One region of the Streptomyces sp. NPDC091271 genome, then DNA from elsewhere that is predicted to be linked to it. Evidence: riboswitches for the same ligand, from Rfam matches in the RefSeq annotation. Region 1 holds a riboswitch; each other region holds the start of a gene.
What was found. Region 1 has a riboswitch for cyclic di-AMP ahead of ACIQM3_RS16520 (peptidoglycan DD-metalloendopeptidase family protein). Riboswitches for the same ligand answer to the same signal wherever they lie in the genome.

Region 1 (7,024 bases):
TTCCGTACGCGTTGACAGCCGTGCCCCGCCTTCCTGATACTGACTCGCTGTTCAGTAAATCGACACAGGTGATCCAGGAGCCGCCCGATGCAGTCCCTCTCCCCCGCCCCGCTGGTGTCCCTGACCTGGACGGACCACGTCACCGGCACCGAGGGATACCTGGTCGTCGACCGACTGGTGCGCGGGGTGTCGAGCGGGGGCCTGCGGATGAGGAAGGGCTGCACCCTCGCGGAGGTGGCCGGCCTGGCACGGGGCATGACCTTGAAGGAAGCCCTGCACTTCGACGCCGGCGACCCGCGGACGCGCTACATCCCGCTGGGCGGCTCCAAGGGGGGCATCGACTGCGACCCGCGCGATCCGGCCGCCTACGGGGTGCTCGTCCGCTTCCTGCGGGCGATGCGGCCGTACATCGAGAACGTCTGGACGACCGGCGAGGATCTCGGACTGAGCCAGGATCTCGTCGACCGGGCCGCGGCGGAGGCCGGCCTCGTCTCCACGGTCCAGGCGGTCTATCCCCTGCTGGACGACGAGGCGGGCGCACGGCGACGGCTCGCGGACGCCTTCGCGGTCACGGTTGACGGGATCGGGCTGGACGAGCTGGTCGGCGGGTGCGGGGTCGCGGAATCCACGCTCGCCGCACTGGACCGGGCGGGTGTGGCGCACCGCGGTGCCCGGGTCTCCCTCCAGGGGCTCGGCACGATGGGCGGGGCGACGGCCCGCTTCCTCTCCCGGGCCGGACTGTCCGTCGTCGCGGTCGCGGACATCAGGGGCACCATCGCCAATCCCGCCGGCCTGGACGTCGAGGCACTGCTGGCCGCCCGGGACGTACACGGGGCGGTGGACCGGCGCGCGCTGCGCGACGGGGACCAGGAGCTGCCGGCCGACGACTGGCTGGCCGCCGACGTCGAGGTGCTGGTTCCGGCCGCGGTGTCGTACGCCGTGGATGGAGCGAACCAGGCCTTGGTCAGGGCCCGTTGGGTGGTCGAGGCGGCGAACATGCCGGTGCTTCCGGAGGCGGAGACACTGCTCGCCGAGCGCGGAATCACGGTTCTCCCCGATGTGGTCGTCAACTCCGGTACGAACGCGTGGTGGTGGTGGACGCTGTTCGGGGACATCGGACCCGATGCGGAGGAGGCGTTCGGACACACCCGCCGCTCGATGCGCGTCCTGATGGACCGCGTCCTGGAGCGGGCGGCCGCGGACGGCTGCACCCCGCGGGCGGCGGCGCACTCGCTCGCCGCGGACCGACTGCCGGTGATGGCGGAGCGGTTCGGCTGGTATCGGTAGGGCACGGGGGCCGGATGCCGGCGCCGCCGCGTTGGTTAGGGTGACCGCGTGGCCAGAGTGCGACTGAGTGTGGCGGAGCGACGTGAGGCGCTCCTGCGCGCTGCCGTCGAGCAGATCGAGGTCCGGGGTGTGTCCGCGGTCAGGATCGCCGATGTGGCCGCCGTTCTCGGGGTGAGCAACGCGCTGGTGCTCTACCACTTCTCGTCCAAGGAGAAACTGGTGGCCGCCGCGTTCGCATACGCGGCGGAGGCCGATCTCGCCCATCTGCGCAAGCTGCTGACCCGGCGCACCAGCGCGGTCCGGCGGCTCCGGTCCGCCGTTCGCTGGTACGCGCCGACCGGACAGGCCAAGGGCTGGCGGCTGTGGATCGAGGGCTGGGCCTCCGCACTCCGTGACCCGGTGCTGCGCGAGGTGGCCGGAGACCTCGACCAGCAGTGGAAGGCCGAGCTGGCCGAGGTGATCGAAGAGGGGGCCGCGGCGGGTGAGTTCCACTGCGAGGACCCGATGTCCGTGGCCTGGCGGCTGACAGCGCTCCTGGACGGGCTGGCCGTCCAGATGACGTCGTACGCGGGTCCGCTCTCCCGGGCCACCATGCTGCAGTGGACCGAGGAGGCGCTCGCCCGCGAACTCGGCATCGACCACGAGGCCCTGACCGCCTGAGGCTCCGAAGGGCGGGTCAGGTCTGGCGCACCGGGGCGTAGGACTCCCCCTCGATCCCGGAGACACTGCCGTTGCACGATGTCTTCCCGGGCGGCGTCCTGGAGCGGATACCCGCCCGCCCGGTGCGGGTGTCCGCATCGGACGGGTTCGTTCCGCCGGGCCCGGCCCGGCGTCCGCTCCCCCTGGCCGGCCCCTGACGACGGGTCGGCGCCGAGCGGTCAGAGCGGCAGCAGGTCGGGGCGCTTGGCCGCGACATGGTCCCCGGAGGACTCCCCGCGCAGCCGGCGGCCGAGCCACGGGACGAGGTATTCGCGCGCCCACTGGATGTCGTCGCGCCGGACCTCGAGCGCTCCGCGCTGTGCCTGCGGAGGCCACACCTGGTCGGGGTCGGCGGGCACCTGGAGGCCGAGGACCTGGGCGGCCCGCAGCGCGACGCGGGTGTGTCCCTCCGCCGAGAGGTGCAGCCGGTCGTTGTCCCAAGCTCGTCTGTCCTGCACGGACCGCAGGGACCACAGGTCCAGCACCGGGCAGTCGTAGCGGTCGGCGATGGACCGGACATGAGCGGTGTACATGGCGATCTTGCCCCGCAGATGCTTGAGCACGGGGATGCCACGGGTGTCGAAGCCGGTGGTGACCATGACCGTGCCGACCGCCTGCGTCAGGTCGGCGACCGCACGCTCGAAGCGCTCTGCCACGTCGTCCGGGTCGGAGCCGGGACGGAGGATGTCGTTGCCGCCGGCGCAGAAGCTCACCAGATCAGGTGCCAGCTGCTTGGCGCGGGGGACCTGTTCCTCGACTATCTGGTCGAGGAGCCGTCCGCGTACGGCGAGATTGGCGTACCGGAAGTTGCCGTGCTTGTCGTCCGCGGGGGCGACCGTCGCGTCGGCGCCCGGGAGCTGGTCCGCGAGGAGCACCGCGAGCCGGTCTGCCCAACCGACGAGTGTCCCGCCGGGGCCGGCGTCTCCGACGCCCTCGGTGAAACTGTCGCCAATCGCTGCGTACGACCCGATGATGCCTCGTTGTTTGTTTCTCGAATCGTCTGCCACAAGGGCTTATCTTGCACCTTCGATTGTGACCTACGCGACCGTAATAAGGGGTTGACGGGTGGTGAGAAAGACCACCCGGTCAGTTTTTGGTAAAGCCGGAATAAGGAGAGGGGCGGTGCGCAAGCGCGCACCGCCCCTCTCCTTCAGCCTGAGATGACACCCTCAGGCGGCGTGTCTCAGATGGAGACGCCGTGCGAACGCAGGTAGGCGATCGGGTCGACGTCGGAGCCGTAGCTCGGGCCGGTCCGGACCTCGAAGTGGAGGTGCGGGCCGGTGGAGTTGCCGGTGGTGCCGGAGAGGCCGATCTGCTGGCCGCCGGTGACGGTCTGGCCGGCCGAGACCTCGAGCGAGGAGAGGTGGGCGTACTGGGAGTACATGCCGTCGCTGTGCTGGATGACGACCTCGTTGCCGTACGAGCCGCTCCACCCGGCGGAGACCACGGTGCCCGGCCCGATGGACCGGACGCTGGTGCCGGAGGCCGCCTGGAAGTCGGAGCCCGTGTGGTAGCCGCTGGACCAGCTGGCGCCCGAGGCGCGGTACTGGGTGGTGACGTTGGCGTTCTCGACCGGGGTGGCCCAGCCGGAGCCGGTGCTCTCCTCCGACGCGCCGGAGTCGGCGGTCTTCGCCGCCGGAGCCGACGTCGCCTCGGCCGGGGCGGCCTTCTTCTCGGCCGGGGCGGCCTTCTTCGCCGCCGACGGGGCGGACTTGGAGGGTGCGGACTCGGCGGAGCCGGACGCCTTGGCGCCGAGGGTCAGCTTCATGCCCGGGAGGATCAGGCCGGGGTTCTCGCCGACGACGTCGCGGTTGTCCTGGTACAGCTTCTGCCAGCCGCCCTTGATCTTCTGGTCACCCGCGATCTTCGCCAGGTAGTCGCCGGAGACCACGGAGTAGGTCTTCGGGGCGCTCTTCGCCGAGGCCGGGGCGCTGTGCGCGGCGGCGGACTCGGCGGCCGGCGCGGCCTGCTCGGCGGCGTGGGCGCCGGTGGCGCCGATCAGCGGGAGGGCGAGTACGGCGCCGCCGGTCCCTGCGGCAAGGACGCCTCGGGAGATCGGGCCGGTCTTCGTGCGACGGTGCTTGCCTTTTGCGGGCATGGAAATTTCCTCTCCGGCGCCTGCGAGGTGAGCTGTCGGGTTCGGACTGGAGATGCCCGGCCGCGCGGTGCGCGTCTTTACCCCGAGCCGTACCGGATCCCTCCGGCCGGCGGCCTACCTGGTTCCCCCGCTCCTGCCACACGTGAGTCGGTGCGGATTCCGGGCGGCGGCAGGATTAGGCGTTCCGTCCGGATTGACCGTGACCGTAAGCGAGCCGGTACGTCGCGAACAAGCCGTGGATTCCGGACCGGAATCCACGCTTCATCAGCGCGCGGAATTCCCGTCACACTCCGTGGATTACGGATCTTGGCTTTCCGCACGGCGTCCGGAATACCCTCCGGCGCCTTCACCACACACCGTCACGGATATGATCCCGCTCACCCGCCTCACCCCATCTCCCGCACAAGCGGGGCATGTTCTGCTAAATACACCAATACGGACATGGCGCGGTCTCGTCCGCGCAGGGAGACCAGGACCACGGCGGCCGGGACAGTTGTCCGATGCAGCCATGTCGTATCGTCGCGGGCGTGCCCCCGTCGGCGAGCGGCGCCGACGCCCGACACCCCAGGAGCCCTTGTGACGCAGCTGCCAGAGGTCCCGCCGGTCGGCCCCGAGCCGGCGGACGTCGATCTGACCGGTGTCCGCAACTTCCGCGACGTCGGCGGGCTTCCGACCGTCGACGGCAGCACCGTGCGGTACGGGCGCCTCTACCGCAGCGGCCACCTCGCCCACGCCACGGAGGCCGACGCCGCCTTCCTCGCCGGGCTCGGCCTGCACACGATCTTCGACTTCCGCAACGCGGCGGACCACAAGCTCGACGGTCTCGACGTGGAGCTGCCCGGCGTCCGGAATGTCAGCATTCCTCTCTCCGACCCGGCGGACGGCGCGGAGTTCTGGCGGCTGGTGCGCGACGGGAACATCCAGCAGCTGCGCTCGATCCTCGCCGACGGCAAGGGAACGGGGCGGATGATCGCCTCGTACCGTTCGATCATCAAGGACCGCACCGCCGAACACAGCCGTGTGCTGCACGCGCTGGCCGAGGACAGCGTGCCGGCGCTGATGCACTGCGCGGCGGGCAAGGACCGGGCCGGCCTGTCGATCGCGGTCTCCCTGCTCGCGATCGGCGTCGAGAAGGAGGCCATCGAGGCCGACTACCTCAAGTCGAACGACGCGCACCGCCGCTACAAGGTGCGCCGTAGCGACACCTCACCGGTAGGGATGTCCGAAGAGGTGATGGAACTGCTCAATCCGCTCTTCGGCGCCCGCGCCGAATACCTCGCCGCGGCGTTCGACACCATCGACGAGGTCTGGGGCAGCACGGACCGGTATCTCGTGGAAGGGCTGAAGATCAGCGACGGGACCCGCGCGAAGCTGCGTGAGCGACTCGTCGAGGGTGCGTGACGCCGGGCGTCATCCCTTGCCGGCCACGGTGAAGAGAAGGAAGAGGAAGCCCGCGACGACGTGTCCGGCCACGAGGTAGGCGAAGAGCCGGATCACGACGCCGCGGGGCATCCGCCGCTCCTGCGTGTCCTTGCTCTTCGGCCTGCGCGGGGTGAGCGGGTCGTAGTACTCCGAATCGGACATGACGGTCCTCTCTTCCGGCCGCTCGGGCCGGGTGGCGAAGGGGGCGCGCGGCGTGGGTGTGCGGGATCAGAGCCGGTGGATCCCGCTGCCCAGGCACAGCTCGGCGGCCGGGCTCTGCAGCAGCGTGTGGACGAAGAGCAGTCGCGCCCCACCGGGGTCGAGGGCCGCGATCCGGTGCGGGGTGAGCGAGTCGAAGTGCGCGCTGTCACCCGGATCGAGGTCGTGCACGGTCTCGCCGAGCACGACCCGCAGCCTGCCGTCGAGGACGTAGAGCCACTCCTCTCCGGGGTGGACGCGCACGAGGTCGCCCTCCACGCCGTACGGGACACGGACGTGCAGCGCCTGCATGGCGCGGCCCGGCCCGCCCGCCTGCCGGTAGAGCCAGCCGCCCGCCTCGGTGGATCGGGGCGCGCCGGCGGGCGGGCCGCCGCGGACGATCGCGTCACGTTCGGGCGGCATCTCGCCCAGGAGCTCGGAGACGGTCGTACCGTAGACCCGGGCGAGGCCGAGGAGCATCGGCAGCGAAGGCTGCCTCCGGCCCGTTTCGAGCCGGGAGAGGTGGGCCGGGGAGAGCCCCGCCCGTCCCGCCGCGCTCTCCAGGGTGAGGCCGCGGTTGCGGCGCAGATCGCGTAGGCGTGGCGCGACCCCCGGGAGCTCGTCGGCCACCCCTCCGTCAGGAGGATTCATGCCTCCATTGGGCCAGGACATTTCCTCTGAGGCAAATAATTTGCCTCAGAGGCAACATCAGCGGTTGGCCACGGCCTGTTTCACCAGTGTCCTGCCGAAGTCCCACATCAGCCCACCCCCGCTGTGCGCGTCGTCCATGACGGCGGTGAAGGCGGTGACGAAGCGGTCGATCTCCGGCTCCCCGATCACCAGCGGCGGAATCAGCTTGATCACCTCCAGGTGATCACCGGAGACCTGGGTGAGGATCCGGTGCTTCTGGAGCAGCGGCACGACCACCATCTGGGCGAAGAGTCCCTTGCGGGCGGCCTGCAGCATCGTCCACCGGCTGCGGAGCTTGAGGGAGGACGGCCGGCCGAACTCGATACCGATCATCAGGCCCCGGCCGCGCACCTCGTGCAGCAGCTCGTAGCGTTCGACGAGCGCGGCGAGCCGCTCGCGCAGCAGATCACCGGTGCGACGGGCGTTCGCGACGGTCTCCTCCTGCTCCATCACCGCGAGGACGGCGAGCCCGGCTGCCATGGCCTGGGCGTTGGAGCCGAAGCTGGCGGAGTGGACGAGGACCCGGTCCATCGAGGAGTAGACGCGCTTGAAGATCCAGTCCTTGCCGAGCGTCGCCCCGACCGGGACGTACCCGCCGGAGAGCGCCTTGGCGACACAGAGCAGATCGGG
Region 2 (7,024 bases), on a different contig from region 1:
CGCAGGCACCGCTGGGGAGTGAGGTGCCACTCCTTGGCGAGCGGGGTGCCCTCGATGGGGATCAGGAAGTTCACCGGCACCGAGTCGGGGTCGAGGTCGCGGAGCGAGAACACGACATCCACCAGGTCGGCATCGCTCTCACCCATCCCCGCGATCAGCCCCGAGCACGCCGACAGGCCGGCGGCCTGGGCCTGCTGCACGGTGTCCACCCGGTCGGCGTACGTATGGGTGGTCGTGATCTGCCCGTACGTCCCCTCCGAGGTGTTGAGGTTGTGGTTGTACGCGTCGGCGCCCGCCGACCTCAGCCGGTCGGCCTGGCCCTGCGAGAGCAGACCGAGGCACGCACACACCTCGACGTCCTCGTGCTGCTCCTTGATCGCCTCGATGGTCTGCGACACCCGGTCGACGTCCCGGTCCGTCGGCCCCCGGCCGCTCGCCACCAGGCAGACACGCTTCGCGCCGCCGGCCACCCCGGCGGCGGCGGCCTTCGTGGCCTCGTCGGGTTTCAGCCAGGTGTACTTGAGGATCCCCGCCTCGGAACCGAGCCGCTGCGAACAGTACGAGCAGTCCTCGGGGCAGAGCCCGGACTTCAGGTTCACCAGATAGTTGAGCTTCACGCGCCGCCCGAACCACTGACGGCGTACCTTTCCGGCCGCGGCCACCACGTCGAGCAGTTCGTCGTCGGTCGTCGCCAGCACGGCGAGCGCTTCGTCACGGGTCGGCAGTTCGCGCCGCAGCCCCTTGTCCACCAGCGTATTCAGCAGGTCCATGGCCTTGATCCTGACGTACGGCACCGTCATCGGCCAAGGAGGAACCGGACAGTAGAGCCGGTCGATGCTGTGTGTATTGCCACACCCTGGCCTGTTGCGCACCCGGTTAGGGTCTGTGAGCTGCCTACAAAAAGGGACCCGCTCATGTCCTACGCCCCGTTCGACTGGATCGACGACGACGCCCGTCGCCGTGCCGACGCCGGACTCGTCCGGACGCTGCGCCCCCGGCCCGCCGAAACGGAAGTGCTGGATCTCGCGAGCAACGACTACCTGGGTCTGAGCCGGCACCCCGACGTCACCTCGGCCGCCGCCGAGGCGGCACGGACATGGGGCGGGGGTGCCACCGGCTCACGGCTCGTCACCGGATCCACCGCGCTGCACGCCGAACTCGAACGCGAACTCGCCGACTTCTGCGGATTCGAAGCCGCCCTGGTGTTCTCGTCCGGTTACGCGGCCAACCTCGCCGCCCTCACGGCGCTCACCGGACACGACTCGCTGATCGTGTCCGACGCGGGTAACCACGCCTCGATCGTGGACGGCTGCCGGCTCGCCCGGGCCGCCACAGCCGTCGTGCCGCACGCGGACCCCGAGGCGGTGCGGAAGGCGCTCCTCGGCCACGGCGGGCGGGCTCTGGCTGTGACCGACTCCGTCTTCTCGGTGGACGGGGACGCCGCCCCGCTGGCAGCACTCGCAGGTGTCTGCCGCGAAGCCGGCGCGGCCCTCCTCGTGGACGACGCTCACGGACTGGGTGTCCTGGGCGAGGGCGGGCGCGGCGCGCTCGCGGCCGCCGGACTGGCGGGCGGCGAGGGGGTCGTCGCCACCCTCACCCTCTCCAAGTCGCTCGGCAGCCAGGGGGGAGCGGTGCTCGGCCCCGCGCGGGTCATCCGCCATCTGGTCAACACGGCCCGTACGTTCATCTTCGACACCGGTCTGGCACCGGCGGCCGTCGGCGCGGCTCTGGGCGCCCTGCGGCTGCTGCGCCGCGAACCCGGACGCGCGGCGAGGGCCGGGGCGGTCGCCGTCGAGCTGTACGACCGGCTGACGGCGGCCGGACTGACCGCCGTGCGCCCCGACGCCGCCGTCGTATCGGTCCGAGCGCCCTCGGCGGAGTCCGCGGTGCGGTGGGCGGCCGACTGCCGCACGGCGGGTCTCGCGGTGGGATGCTTCCGGCCGCCGTCGGTGCCGGACGGGATCTCCCGGCTGAGGCTGACAGCCCGGGCGGACCTGACGCAGGATCAGATCTCGACAGCTGTGGGCACGATCCTTTCCACCGCACCGGGGCCCGTCAGCTGACCGCGCGGGCGTCCAGTCCGGCGACGAAGGACGTCCACGCCGTCGCCGAGAAGTGAAGCGGCGGCAAGGACGTGTCCTTGGAGTCCCGTACGGCGAGGTCGTCATCGCCGGTCGGCGCGGTTTCCACGCAGTTGTTCATGCCGGTGCTGCGGCTGCTGCGCCGCCACCTGGGTGCGGGCTGTGCGAGACGGTCGGACATCGTGGCCCCCTCGGGCAGTCTGAAGGTTCCGGCTGATCACCGCGGCCTACCGCGGCGATGAGGTCCAGCGAACGCTCGGGCGATAGTGCGTGAGCCTGCATCGTGCGGAAGGCCGAGCTGTACGCCTCAAGGTCTTCTTTCCGCTCCAGATAGAGACTACTCGTCAAGTGGTCGAGAACGACCACGTCTAGGTCAGAAGTGGTCGGAAATGAAAAAATAACGAAAGAGCCTGTGAGGCCGATATAACTCCCGGCCTCGAACGGCAGTAACTGCAGTGTCACGTGCGGAAGTTGAGCGACTTGCCACAGATGGAGGAGCTGTTCCTCCATGACCCGAGGGCCGCCGACCCCTCGCCTCAACACGGCTTCGTCGAGTACGGCGCTGAGCCGCAGCGGCCGGGGTGCGTGGAGGACGCTCTGCCGGGCGAGTCTGACCTCCACGAGGGAGTCGAGTTGTGCGGGCGGCAGTCCGTCCAGCGAGGACCGGGTCACCGCCCGCGCGTAGTCGGCGGTCTGCAGCAGGCCCGGGACCACGGAGGTCTCCAGTGTGCGGGCGGCATCGGCCTGGGACTCCAGGCTGATGAAGTCGCGGTACTGGGGCGGGATGAGCCCGCGATAGGCGTGCCACCAGCCGCTTCCGCCTCCGCCCGCCGAGCCGGCGAGCGTCTGGAGCAGGGAGCGCAGCTGACGGTCGTCCACACCGTAGGCGTCCAGAAGGCGGGTCACGTCGCCGGGCGTCACCCCGCTCGCCCCCGTCTCGATCCGGCTCACCTTCGACTGGTGCCAGCCCAGCATTCCGGCGGCGTCCCGGCTCGTGAGTCCCGACGTGTGACGCAGGCTGCGCAGCTCCTCACCGAGCTTGCGACGGCGTACCGCAGGGCCGTTTCGCATGGCGGCCTCCTCCCGTTGTACGGAGAGCCGCCCGGGCGGGTCCGGCTCGGAAAGGGGCCAGTGTTACGCCCGTACACGACTAAGTGGGCGGAGTTCACCGTAATGAGCGATAGATATATGCATATCTTGGTGGATCGCCGTCATGGAGGGCGGCATCGGTGGCAGTCTGGCGCGAAGCACAATCCAGGCCGGCCACGGGCCGGTCAGGGCGGGAAAGGGACGGCGTCGCCATGGCAGACCATCAGGAAGCAACCGTCACTCTGCCGAGCGAGCCGGCCTCGGTCTCCACAGCCCGGAGACATGTGGCCCGGGTGCTCGCCGAATGGGGCCTGGCCGAGGACGGCGACACCGCCGACACCATCCGACTGATCGTCTCGGAACTCGCCACCAACGCCGTCCAGCACACGTTCGGGCAGTCACCCACCTTCACGGTGGACCTCCGCCTCGACCGGGACGTGGAGTTCTATCTGGGTGTGACGGACAGCCACCCCCGCTGGCCCCAGCGGCTGCCCGCCGCGGTCCGGCAGGACAACGGCCGCGGCATGGTGATCATCCGGGCCCTGACGAAGGAGCGCGGCGGGCGGCTCAGCGTCAGCCCCACCCCGGACGGGGGAAAGACCGTTTCGGTCGCTCTACCTTGGCCGGTTCCCGCCCAGTCCTGACACCGTCGGGCAGGCGCCCGTGCGTGCGGGCGGGCAGGAAGTACGGGTGGTGAGGTCCGGGCCGTGTGGCGCGGGGCCGTCATCACGCGGCGGACGCCCGGCCGAAGCCGCTGCGCAGCAGCGCCATCAGCGTCGTCGCGGCCGCGGTGTTCCGGTCCCCCCGGTGCACCACGGAGATCGTCCGCCGGAAGGCGGCGGGTTCAAGGCGCCGGACGGCGAGCGGCGCAGGGGACATCGCGGCCACCATCTCCGGTACCACCGCCACGCCGATCCCCGCGCTGACCAGGGCGCACACCAGTGCGTAGCCGGGCGACTCGCAGACCACGGCAGGGGTGGCCCCCGCCTCCGCCAGCGCACGCTCCACCCCGCGACGCGGGGGATGGTCGGGCGCGCTGCTGATCAGCGGCCGGCCCGCGAGTTCGGCCACGGGCAGCGGGCCGCTGCCCTCGGACAGCATCTGCCCGAGGGCGGTGACCAGCACCAGCTCCTCGATGAGCAGCGGCTCGGCGGACACCCCTGCCGGGAGCGGATCGGCGGCCGCGGGCTCGTACGCGTGGGTCAGCGCCAGGTCCACGTCGCCGGCCGCCACGGCGGCGACACCGGCGGGCGGCTCGTAGTCCGTGACGGCCAGTTCCACGTCGGGGTGGGCGCGCCGGAACGCGGTGAGCACCGGCGGCAGCAGATGGATCCCGGCCGTCACGAACGTGCCGACCCGCAGCCGGCCGCCCGACAGCCCTGCCAGTCCGGCCAGCTCGTGCCGCGCCTGGTCCATCTCGTCGAGGATGCGTCTGGCCCGTCCTGCCAGCAGCTCACCGGCGGCCGTCAGTCGTGCCCCTCGGTGGTGACGGACGAGGAGTGCGGCTCCGGTCTCCTTCTCCAGCTTGGCCAGCTGCTGCGAAAGGGCGGGCGCGGTGTAACCCAGCCGCGCCGCTGCACGCGTGATCGATCCGGCCTCGGAAACCGCCACCAGCGCGGCCAGCCGTGTCGGGTCGTACATTAAGCGTTCCTTTTGGCAGACCCAGAAGATTGCAAGTACACGCTAAGGGCTGGGATCGGTCAGGGTGGACCCATGGACGCACAACTGCTCGCCTTCGTCGCCGTGGCCGCGGGAATGGTGGCCCTTCCCGGCGCCGACTTCACCGTGGTCGTACGCAACGCGCTCACATCCCGGCGGTCCGGGCTCGCCACCGCCGCGGGAGTCGCCGGAGGGCTTGTGGTGCACACCGCGCTGGCCGCGGCCGGGCTCGCCGCCGTGCTCGTGGCGATGCCCGCCCTGTTCCGCACCGTTCAGCTGCTCGGCGGCGCGTACGTGCTCTACCTCGGTCTCAGCGGCCTGTACGCGATGCGCCGGCAGGCCACCACCGGAACCGCTGCCGAGGAGGTGAGCGAGGGCAGGACGCTGCCGGGAGCCGGAAGGTCACTGCGCCAGGGTTTCCTGACCAACGCCCTCAACCCGAAGGCGCCCGTGCTCTTCCTCAGCCTGCTGCCCCAGTTCGTCCCCGAGGGGGAGCCACCGCTGCCCAGGACACTGCTGCTGGCCTCGGTGGTCGTCCTGCTCGCGCTCGTCTGGTTCCCGGCCGTCGCCCTGCTGGTGGACCGCATGGGCCGGTGGCTGCGCCGGCCGCGTGCCGCCCGGGTGATCGAGGGTGGCAGCGGCACGGCGCTCACCGCGTTGGGACTCGTGCTGGTGACGGGCCCCCTGCTGCACTGAACGGAAAAGGGAGGGACCTCAGCGGACCCTCCCGTACAAAACGTTTCCGGACCAGATCTTCTCCAGCCGGACCACGGCGCCGGTCTTCGGCGAATGCCAGATCTTCCCGCTGCCGGCGTAGATGCCGACGTGGTACACACTGCGGCCCGCGTGGAAAAAGACCAGGTCGCCGCGTTTCCGCTGCGACCTGGAGATATGGCGGGTCTTGTTGTACTGCTGCTGAGCCGTGCGGGGCAGTTTCTTGCCGGCCTTCTTGAACGAGTAGAGCGTGAGCCCGGAGCAGTCGAACCTGTGGGGGCCCGTGGCGCCCCATCTGTAGGGCGCGCCCTTCTTCGAGGCCGCGATCTTGAGTGCCGTCGTCGAGTGGGCGGCGGCCTCGGCGTCGTTCACGAGACCGGGAGTCATCATGGTGGTGCCTACGGCGAATGTCAGGACCGAGGCCGTACCGACCCGGGCGAACAGTGACGGGACATGAACCTGCGCAGTCATGCGCAACCCTTCGTCAGCCGCCTGTGAAGGATGACCTGTCGGGTTCGGGCTGGCGAAGTTGCCCGGCCGCGCGAAGCGGCTTCACCCCGAGGGCCGTCCGGAACTCCGGTCGGCCCGTTGTGCTCGGGTCCTCCACTCCTGCCGATCCACTCCTGTCGACCAGGCATCCGGGCGGCGGCAGGACTCGGCGTCCGCCCGGACCGCCCCGCCGCGGTGGCGGGGGCTTGTCGTCCCAGGGATCTTTACGCACACGCCGCCGGATTTCCTCGTTGAAGTGCCGATATGTGAGAGTCGTCACGACTGATCCGATCGGGTGGACACAGCCGGTCCGGAGTCGGGGCGGTCGCACCGGACCAGCCGCGCACCAGCGACGGAACGACAGATTCCGTTCAGTGTCCGCGCCTGTCACGCAAGTTGGGCTGTCCCTCGGGCGGGGGACCTTCTACGCCGATCGAGCGAGGAAAACTCGTCAGGCCGCCGGGCGTGTCGAAAACAGGCGCCGAAAAGCGGGTGCGGCGGCCGAGTCGGGCCCGGAGCGCTCAACTCGACGACGCGGGAGGCACGGCGACCCGACCGGCGCGGCGCTCGCCGTCCAGCAGCCGCAGTGCCCTGGCCAGAGTGTCCGCGTGGATCTGGGACTCACCCCGTTCGTGCATCAGCACGAGTGCGTCACGGAGGGCGGTGGCCCGGGAGGCGAGAGCCTGAGCCGCCCGGAGCGCCCCGTACGTGTCGCTGCCGCGTGCGGGGTTGATGCGGCCGAGCTGGTCGAGCACCTCCAGGTAGCAGTCGATGAACTCGGCCTCCGCGCGGGTCAGGGCGGGGAGCGGCGGGAACTGGGGTGAGAGCATCGGGCGTTCACCTCGCGGGATGCGGCGGCTGGGACGGCGTGCGGTTCTCCACGACGTGGTCCACCAGTCCGAACGCCAGGGCGGCCGGGGCGTCGAGGATGGTGTCCCGTTCGATGTCGGCGCTGATCTCCTGTGTGGAACGGCCTGTGTGGCGGGCCAGCA
Region 3 (7,024 bases), on a different contig from region 1:
GCCGGGTCGACCCGTACGCCGCGCATGGGCGAGAGGTCGAGCGTCACGGCGTCGTCCCGGAGTCCGAGGCCGGGGCCGCTGTGCCCGCCGCCCTGGACGGCGACGTCCAGGCCGTTCTCGCGGACGAAGTCGACGGCCGCCATGACATCCGCCGTGTCGCGACACCGGACCACGGCCGCCGGCCGCTTGTCGATCATGGCGTTGTACACCGTGCGGGCCGGCCCGTACTCCTGGTCGTCCGGGCCGATGACCGGGCCACGCAGAGCCGTTCTCATCGTTTCGAGCATGGTGCCGTCCATGATCGTCTCCTAGCGCACACGCATGCGCCCGGCCTCCCCTGCGTCGGGTGAGGCAGCTGGGCCGACGTCGGCACCTGGGATGCCGCGCAGACGGGACCGAACACCGAAAGGCTTGCCCCTCCAGCGTCCCGCCGCTCCGGATGCCGCGCAATCGCGGAGCCGTGCCCCGGACCTGACCGGAGCACGGCGCGGGCTCAGCCCTGCTGCGGCGCGGCCGAGGTGGTCTCCCCTCCAGGCAGGCGATACGCGATATCCGGGATGCGGCACGCTTTCGGGAACGCCCCCCTCCTGGCAACTTCACCGCACACGGCGTGAGTTGACGCGTCGGGTCGTGATCGAAAGGCTCCGGCCGGGAGGAGGGAGGGGGAGCAGCGGCCACTAATGGTCGGAGCACCGTCCCGGATGGCGTAGAGTTGCAATCACAACGGCGCGGGGTGGAGCAGCTCGGTAGCTCGCTGGGCTCATAACCCAGAGGTCGCAGGTTCAAATCCTGTCCCCGCTACTGAAGACAGAGGCCCGGATCCTTTTCGAGGATCCGGGCCTCTGTCGTATGCCGTCACCCGGCCGCCGGCGCGGGGGCTTGACCTTGACGCTGCGTAAAGATCTAGCGTTTCCGCCATGGAGTGGTCCATCCAGGAAATCGCCCGGCGGGCCGGCACCACGAGCCGGACCCTCCGGCACTACGGCGACATCGGTCTCCTCGTGCCGAGCCGCACGGGCGCCAACGGCTACCGCTATTACGACCAGGAGGCCCTGGTCCGACTCCAGCGCATCCTGCTCCTGCGGGAGCTGGGGCTCTCGCTGCCCGCGATCAGGGACGTGCTGGAAGGGCAGCGGGACACCTCGGCGGCGCTCCGGGCCCATCTGCGCCTGCTGGAGCAGGAGCGCGAGCGCATCGGGCGGCAGATCGCCTCGGTGCGGACCACTCTCCGCAGGACCGAGGAAGGGGAGGAACTCATGGCCGAGGAAGTGTTCGACGGCTTCGACCACACGGTGCACGAGCAGGAGGTCACCGAGCGCTGGGGGAAGGAGGCGTACGAGCGGAGCGGCCGGTGGTGGCGCGGGCTGGGCGAGGAGGGGCGCGCGCGCTTCCAGGGCGTGCACGATGCCATCGCCCGGGACTACGGGGAGGCCAGGGCGGCCGGCCTGGAGGCCGGCGGCGACGAGGTGCAGGACATCGCGCGACGGCACTGCGAGTGGCTGTCGGCGACCATGGAGGTCACGCGTGCGTATGTCACAGGCATCGGGGAGATGTACGTCGCCGATCCCCGCTTCGGAAGGAACTACGATCGCCACGGGGACGGAACTGCCGTCTTCGTACGGGACGCACTGACGATCTACGCGCAGCACCGGCTCCCCGGCTGACCACCGGAGGGCGGGGGCTCCGGGGCGCTCCTCCCTTTGGCCGATGACGAGTCGCCTTTCGGCGCGGCTCCGGCCAGCCTGGGTGGGGCGCGGTACCGTCCGCACCCGTGGGTGGACCGGGCAGGAGCGCACAGGTGGGGAAGCCGGACGGACGGCGGGGGAGCGGACCCAGGAACTCCCGTTCCCGGATTTTCGTGCGCGCGCTGCCGGCTCTGATGATCGGTGCCGGCGTCGTCCTCGACCTCGCGACCCCGACCGTGGTCTCCGCTGTTCCGCTCTTCGCCGCGGCGCCGCTGATCGCCGCACCCTTCTTCTCGCTGGCCAGCACCGTCCGTGTCGGGGCGACCGCGATCCTCGTGGTGCTCGCCATCCGGATCTCGGACGGCGAGCTCGGCAGGGTCGTGCCGGTCACCGACCTGCTCACCCTGGTCACCGTCTCCGTGCTCTCCCTCGTCATCAACCGCGTCGTGCGCCGCAGGAACGAACAGCTGGCCTCGGCAAGGGTCATCGCGGAGACCGCGATGCGCGCGGTGCTCCCGACGCCCGAGGACCGCATCGGCGGCCTGCAGGTCGCGGCGCGGTACGAGGCGGCCCAGGCGGACGAGTTCGTCGGCGGCGACCTGTTCGCGGTCGCGGACACGCCGTACGGGGTGCGCCTGGTCCTCGGGGACGTACGGGGCAAGGGGCTGGACGCCGTGGCCGCGGTGGCCGTCGTGATCGGTGCGTTCCGGGAGGCCGCCGAGCAGGAGATGTCGTTGGAGGGGGTCGTCCAGCGGCTGGAGCGGGCGCTGGCCCGTGAGGGCTCGCGGCGGGGCGGTCTCGACTCCATGGAGGGGTTCGTCACCGCCGTCGTCGCGGAGATCCCGTCCGGCTCGGACGTCCTGCGCGTCGTCAACCGCGGGCACCCCGAGCCGCTCGTCCTGCACGCGGACGGGACGCTGGACGTGCTGGCGCCGACGGCGCCCGCCCTGCCGCTCGGGATGGGGCTGGACGCGTGGCCGGACCGGTCGGACGAGTGGACACTGCCGGCCGGGTCGATGTTCCTGGCGTTCACCGACGGACTCTCCGAGGCGCGGGACGCGAAGGGCGTCTTCTACGACCCGGCGGCCCGGCTGCGCGGCCGCCTCTTCCCGGGGCCGGAGGAACTGCTGTCCGCGCTCACCGATGACGTACGGCTGCACACCGGCGGCCGGTCGACGGACGACTTGGCGCTCCTCGCGGTCGGCCGTCCGGCGCGGGGCCAGCAGGAGCGGCGGACGACGGTGAAGATTGTGGGGCGGGACCGTGGATGACCGGTCGCGACCGTCGGTAGTCGAAGGACGTCGCTCCGCATAACATTTGACGTAACGTCAGAAACTGCTGGCTGGATGAGGGGTGCTCAAGTCGCCCTTTTGCACCCGTTTGACCCCTGAAAGTCCAGGCCAGGGTCATGACTGATCTACGGGAACAGCTTGGAAAAGGACACCCGTCTCTATTAACGTTCGATAACGCAGCGCGGTTGTACCCGCCGTCGCAAGAGACGGCACCGTGCGCAGCGCCGAATTCCGCAAGGGAACCGGGGAACCACCTACATGGGGTGAATCGGACACCTGTGTCTCGCGAGGGACGAAGGGGTCCGTAGGAGACCTTCCTGCTCCGAACCCGTCAGCTAACCCGGTAGGCGAGAAGGAAGGAAAGGAGTGCGCCCACGTGGCGTCCAATCAGCCTGCCCCCGAGGCCCCGTCGTCCTTCAGGACCGGCAGCTTCGGTGATGAGGACAGGACTTGGGATGAATGGAACCCCACCGAGGAGTCCATCCGTCCCGTACGCGGTCGGCACCGCGTAGCCAAGCAGCGCGGTCTCGCCCGTAGCTCCACCGTCCTCGGCGTCGGCGTCATCGCGGCCGTCGGTGCGGGTGGCATGGCCACCGCGCAGAGCAAGCCGCCGGTCTCCATTTCTCTTCCCGATTCCATCGCGGACAATCTCCCCGACGCCAAGTCCCTTCCCGGCGTGGGCGCGTTCATGTCCGGCGACTCCGACCCGGATCACGAGACGGTCGCCGCGTCGGCCCCGCTGACCAGCGCGGGCATCACCGCCGCCGAGGCCGAGCAGGGCACCACCGACGCGGGCGAGGCGCTCCGCGCTCGCATCCTCCAGCAGGCCGAGCAGCAGCAGGCCGGAGCCGAGGCGGAGGCCAAGGCCGCGGAGGAGCAGGCGGCGGCCGAGGCGGCCGCGGCCGAGGCGGCGAAGCAGCAGAGCGAGGCGGAGGCGAAGGCCGCCGCGAAGAAGAAGGCGGCCGAAGAGGCGGCGAAGAAGAAGGCCGAGGCCGAGCGCCTCGCCAAGCTCGCCGCGAGCTACGCCATTCCGACCTCCTCGTACACCATCACCTCGACCTACGGGCAGTCCGGTTCGATGTGGTCGTCAGGCCACCACACCGGGCTGGACTTCGCGGCTCCGACCGGCACGCCGGTCAAGGCCGTGCACAGCGGCACCGTGAAGTCGGCCGGCTGGTCCGGCTCGTACGGCTACCGCACGGTCCTGACGCTCGATGACGGCACGGAGATCTGGTACTGCCACCAGTCCTCGATGGACGTCACCGCCGGACAGAAGGTCACCACCGGCGAGACCATCGGCCGCGTCGGCGCCACCGGCAACGTGACCGGACCGCACCTCCACCTGGAGGTCCACACCCCGGACGGCACCGGTATCGACCCGATGGGCTGGCTGGGCAGCAAGGGTCTCTCGGTCTGACCCCGCTCGGACACCGGCCGGTCCCGCTCGGACACCGGCCGGTCCCGTCCGGGCACCGACTGATCCTGGTCGGACGAGCTCACTGATCCCGTTCGGACGCTGACGCCGCACTCGGCGCACCGGAACCCCGGCGGCCCTGACGCACAACCCCCCGACGTCAGGGCCGGCGGTCCGTCCGGGGCCGTAAACGGAATAGTGGCCTCAGTCGGATCGTTGTTTCGGGGTATGACTTCTCTGCGCCCGCTCGGTTCCTCGAGTCTTCAGGTCTTCCCCCTCGCCCTCGGCGGCAACGTCTTCGGCTGGACGGCCGACGAGGACCGCACCTTCGCCGTTCTCGACGCCTACGTGGCGGCCGGAGGCAACTTCGTCGACACCGCCGACTCCTACTCCGCCTGGGTTCCGGGCAACGAGGGCGGTGAGTCGGAGAACCTCATCGGCAAGTGGCTGGCGGCCCGTTCCCGCCGCGACGACGTCCTCATCGCCACGAAGGTCGGCGCCCATCCCGCGTACAAGGGGCTCTCGGCCACCACGATCAAGGCGGCGGCCGAGGCGTCCCTGCGCCGGCTCGGCACCGACCACATCGACCTCTACTACACGCACTTCGACGACGAGAGCGTCCCCGTCGAGGAGATCGTCACCGCGCTCGACCAGCTGGTGAAGGCAGGCACGGTCCGGGAGATCGCCGCCTCCAACATCAGCCCCGAGCGGCTCCAGGCCTCCCTGGACTTCTCCGAGCGGGAGGGCCTCGCCCGCTACGTCGCGCTGCAGCCGCACTACAACCTCGTCTCGCGCGACACCTACGAGGGCGCGCTCCAGGACACGGCGGCCGCTTCCGGCCTCGCCGCCGTCCCGTACTTCGCGCTCGCCTCGGGCTTCCTCACCGGCAAGTACCGGGTGGGCGCCTCGGTCGAGAGCGCGCGGGCCGAGGGCGCGGGCAAGCACCTGGAGACCGAGCGCGGGCGCAAGGTGCTCACGGCGCTCGACAGGATCGCCCAGGAGCACGGCGCCGAGATCGCCACGGTCGCGCTCGCCTGGCTGGCCTCGCAGCCGACCGTGACCGCGCCCATCGCCTCCGCGCGTACGGTCGAGCAGCTGCCGGCGCTGGTGGCGGTGGCGGAACTCCGGCTGACCGACCAGGAGCTGGCGGAGCTGACCGAGGCATCCGCCTAGGACGGACCGCTGGGGCGCCCGCCGTCCTCCAGGTACGGGTTGTGGCCGCCGTAGTGCCGGTGCGGTGCCGGCAGGGGCTGCGGAGAGCCTTCGTACGGGAACTGACGGGGGAACGGCGGCGCCGCCGGCGGGCGGATGTTGCGTAGCCGCCCCGTCGCGTGGGCCGCGTACGTCAGAGCCGGCGCCGCGATCTCCCGGCGGTGCCACAGATGGTGCAGCAACTCCTGCTCGCGGAGGGCGAAGTCCGGGCCCGCGCCGTCATGACGTGCCCTCCGGCGCAGCATGGCCAGGGACGTGGCGAACGACTCGTACTCCGCGACGGCGCGGGCCGCGGCCCTGCCCCGGGCGCGGTCCGGCTGGCTGTTCCAGTGCCTGGCCATGTCGCGGGCCATGCCCCGCGCCCGCATCGAGGCCAGGGCGACCGGCTCGGCGGGGGTCAGCCAGCCGGCCGCCGCGTACACCGGCAGCTCGGTGGAGAGCGTGCGCAGCTCCCGCTGGCGCGACCAGACCGCCAGCCAGGTCACCAGCCCGAAGCACGGCACCATGAACGCGCCGTACACCGCGTAGAAGCCGTACGGTCCGAAGGCCGACGAGCCGTTCCACAGGGCGTGCATGCCCATGGCGAGGGTGAGCCCGAGCAGGGGCAGGACGACCCGCCGCACCCGGTGGCGCGAGCCGCCGAGCGCCGCGATGCCGAAGCCGATGCCGGAGAGCACGGTGAACAAGGGGTGCGCGAACGGCGACATGACCACGCGGACGAAGAACGTCCCCGCCGTCACCGAGGCGAAGCCCGTGGTCCCCATCTGCTGGTCCTCGCCGAAGGCGTTGCCCAGGTAGAGGATGTTCTCGGTGAAGGCGAAGCCGGTCGCGGTGAACCCTGCGACCACGATGCCGTCGACGATCCCGCCGAACTGCCGTCTGCGGAAGAGGAAGATCAGCAGGACCGCGACGGCCTTCGCGGTCTCCTCGACGACCGGGGCGACGACCGTGGCCCCGAGGGTGTCGGCGCTCGCCGGATCCGCGGTGGCCGTCGCTATCCACCGGGTCGCGAAGGAGTTGGCGATGATCGCCACGAGCGCGGCGGCGCACGCGCCCCAGGAGAACGCGAACAGCAGATTCCGCCAGGGGCCCGGCTCGACCCGGTCGAGCCAGCGGAACGCCGCCATCAGCAGCGGTACGGGCAGCACGGCCAGTCCCAGCCCCACCATGAAGCCCTCGGTGCCGGTCTGCCGGCGCACCAGGGCCAGGATCACCAGACCGCAGAGCGCGAGCACCGTGATCAGCGCACCGGCGCGGAACGCCTTGCTGCGCCAGACCATGCCGACGCGGCGGGGCCGGTAACGCCACTGGCCTCGCTCCGGGACGGCGCCCAGGAACTCGTCGAGCTTCTGCTCCTCGAGAACCGGGACGTCCGGCTGCTGGTGCTGCACGGACCCCTGGTACACCCGACGACCCTAACG

Region 2: another riboswitch for cyclic di-AMP. It lies ahead of ACIQM3_RS11220 (C40 family peptidase); the one in region 1 lies ahead of ACIQM3_RS16520 (peptidoglycan DD-metalloendopeptidase family protein).
Region 3: another riboswitch for cyclic di-AMP. It lies ahead of ACIQM3_RS26995 (M23 family metallopeptidase); the one in region 1 lies ahead of ACIQM3_RS16520 (peptidoglycan DD-metalloendopeptidase family protein).

The regions. Positions count from the first base shown of each region.
Region 1 is NZ_JBIVVD010000004.1:6,701-13,724, reverse strand. Features, by position in the region: gene ACIQM3_RS16535 (Glu/Leu/Phe/Val dehydrogenase dimerization domain-containing protein) at 88-1,287, shown strand; gene ACIQM3_RS16530 (TetR/AcrR family transcriptional regulator) at 1,336-1,947, shown strand; gene ACIQM3_RS16525 (SGNH/GDSL hydrolase family protein) at 2,166-2,993, opposite strand; gene ACIQM3_RS16520 (peptidoglycan DD-metalloendopeptidase family protein) at 3,170-4,084, opposite strand; cyclic di-AMP (ydaO/yuaA leader) riboswitch at 4,087-4,247, opposite strand; gene ACIQM3_RS16515 (tyrosine-protein phosphatase) at 4,661-5,485, shown strand; gene ACIQM3_RS16510 (DUF6126 family protein) at 5,495-5,668, opposite strand; gene ACIQM3_RS16505 (helix-turn-helix domain-containing protein) at 5,735-6,355, opposite strand; gene ACIQM3_RS16500 (aspartate aminotransferase family protein) at 6,413-7,024, opposite strand, start outside.
Region 2 is NZ_JBIVVD010000002.1:912,807-919,830, reverse strand. Features, by position in the region: gene bioB (biotin synthase BioB) at 1-770, opposite strand, end outside; gene ACIQM3_RS11250 (8-amino-7-oxononanoate synthase) at 915-2,063, shown strand; gene ACIQM3_RS11245 (DUF397 domain-containing protein) at 2,056-2,262, opposite strand; gene ACIQM3_RS11240 (helix-turn-helix domain-containing protein) at 2,199-3,152, opposite strand; gene ACIQM3_RS11235 (ATP-binding protein) at 3,383-3,814, shown strand; gene ACIQM3_RS11230 (LysR family transcriptional regulator) at 3,897-4,811, opposite strand; gene ACIQM3_RS11225 (LysE family translocator) at 4,884-5,525, shown strand; gene ACIQM3_RS11220 (C40 family peptidase) at 5,544-6,014, opposite strand; cyclic di-AMP (ydaO/yuaA leader) riboswitch at 6,018-6,214, opposite strand; gene ACIQM3_RS11215 (hypothetical protein) at 6,554-6,862, opposite strand; gene ACIQM3_RS11210 (ATP-dependent Clp protease proteolytic subunit) at 6,870-7,024, opposite strand, start outside.
Region 3 is NZ_JBIVVD010000006.1:621,306-628,329, forward strand. Features, by position in the region: gene ACIQM3_RS26975 (FAD-binding oxidoreductase) at 1-299, opposite strand, end outside; tRNA gene ACIQM3_RS26980 (tRNA-Met) at 728-801, shown strand; gene ACIQM3_RS26985 (MerR family transcriptional regulator) at 918-1,664, shown strand; gene ACIQM3_RS26990 (PP2C family protein-serine/threonine phosphatase) at 1,799-2,956, shown strand; cyclic di-AMP (ydaO/yuaA leader) riboswitch at 3,190-3,342, shown strand; gene ACIQM3_RS26995 (M23 family metallopeptidase) at 3,354-4,394, shown strand; gene ACIQM3_RS27000 (aldo/keto reductase) at 4,620-5,564, shown strand; gene ACIQM3_RS27005 (PrsW family intramembrane metalloprotease) at 5,561-7,009, opposite strand.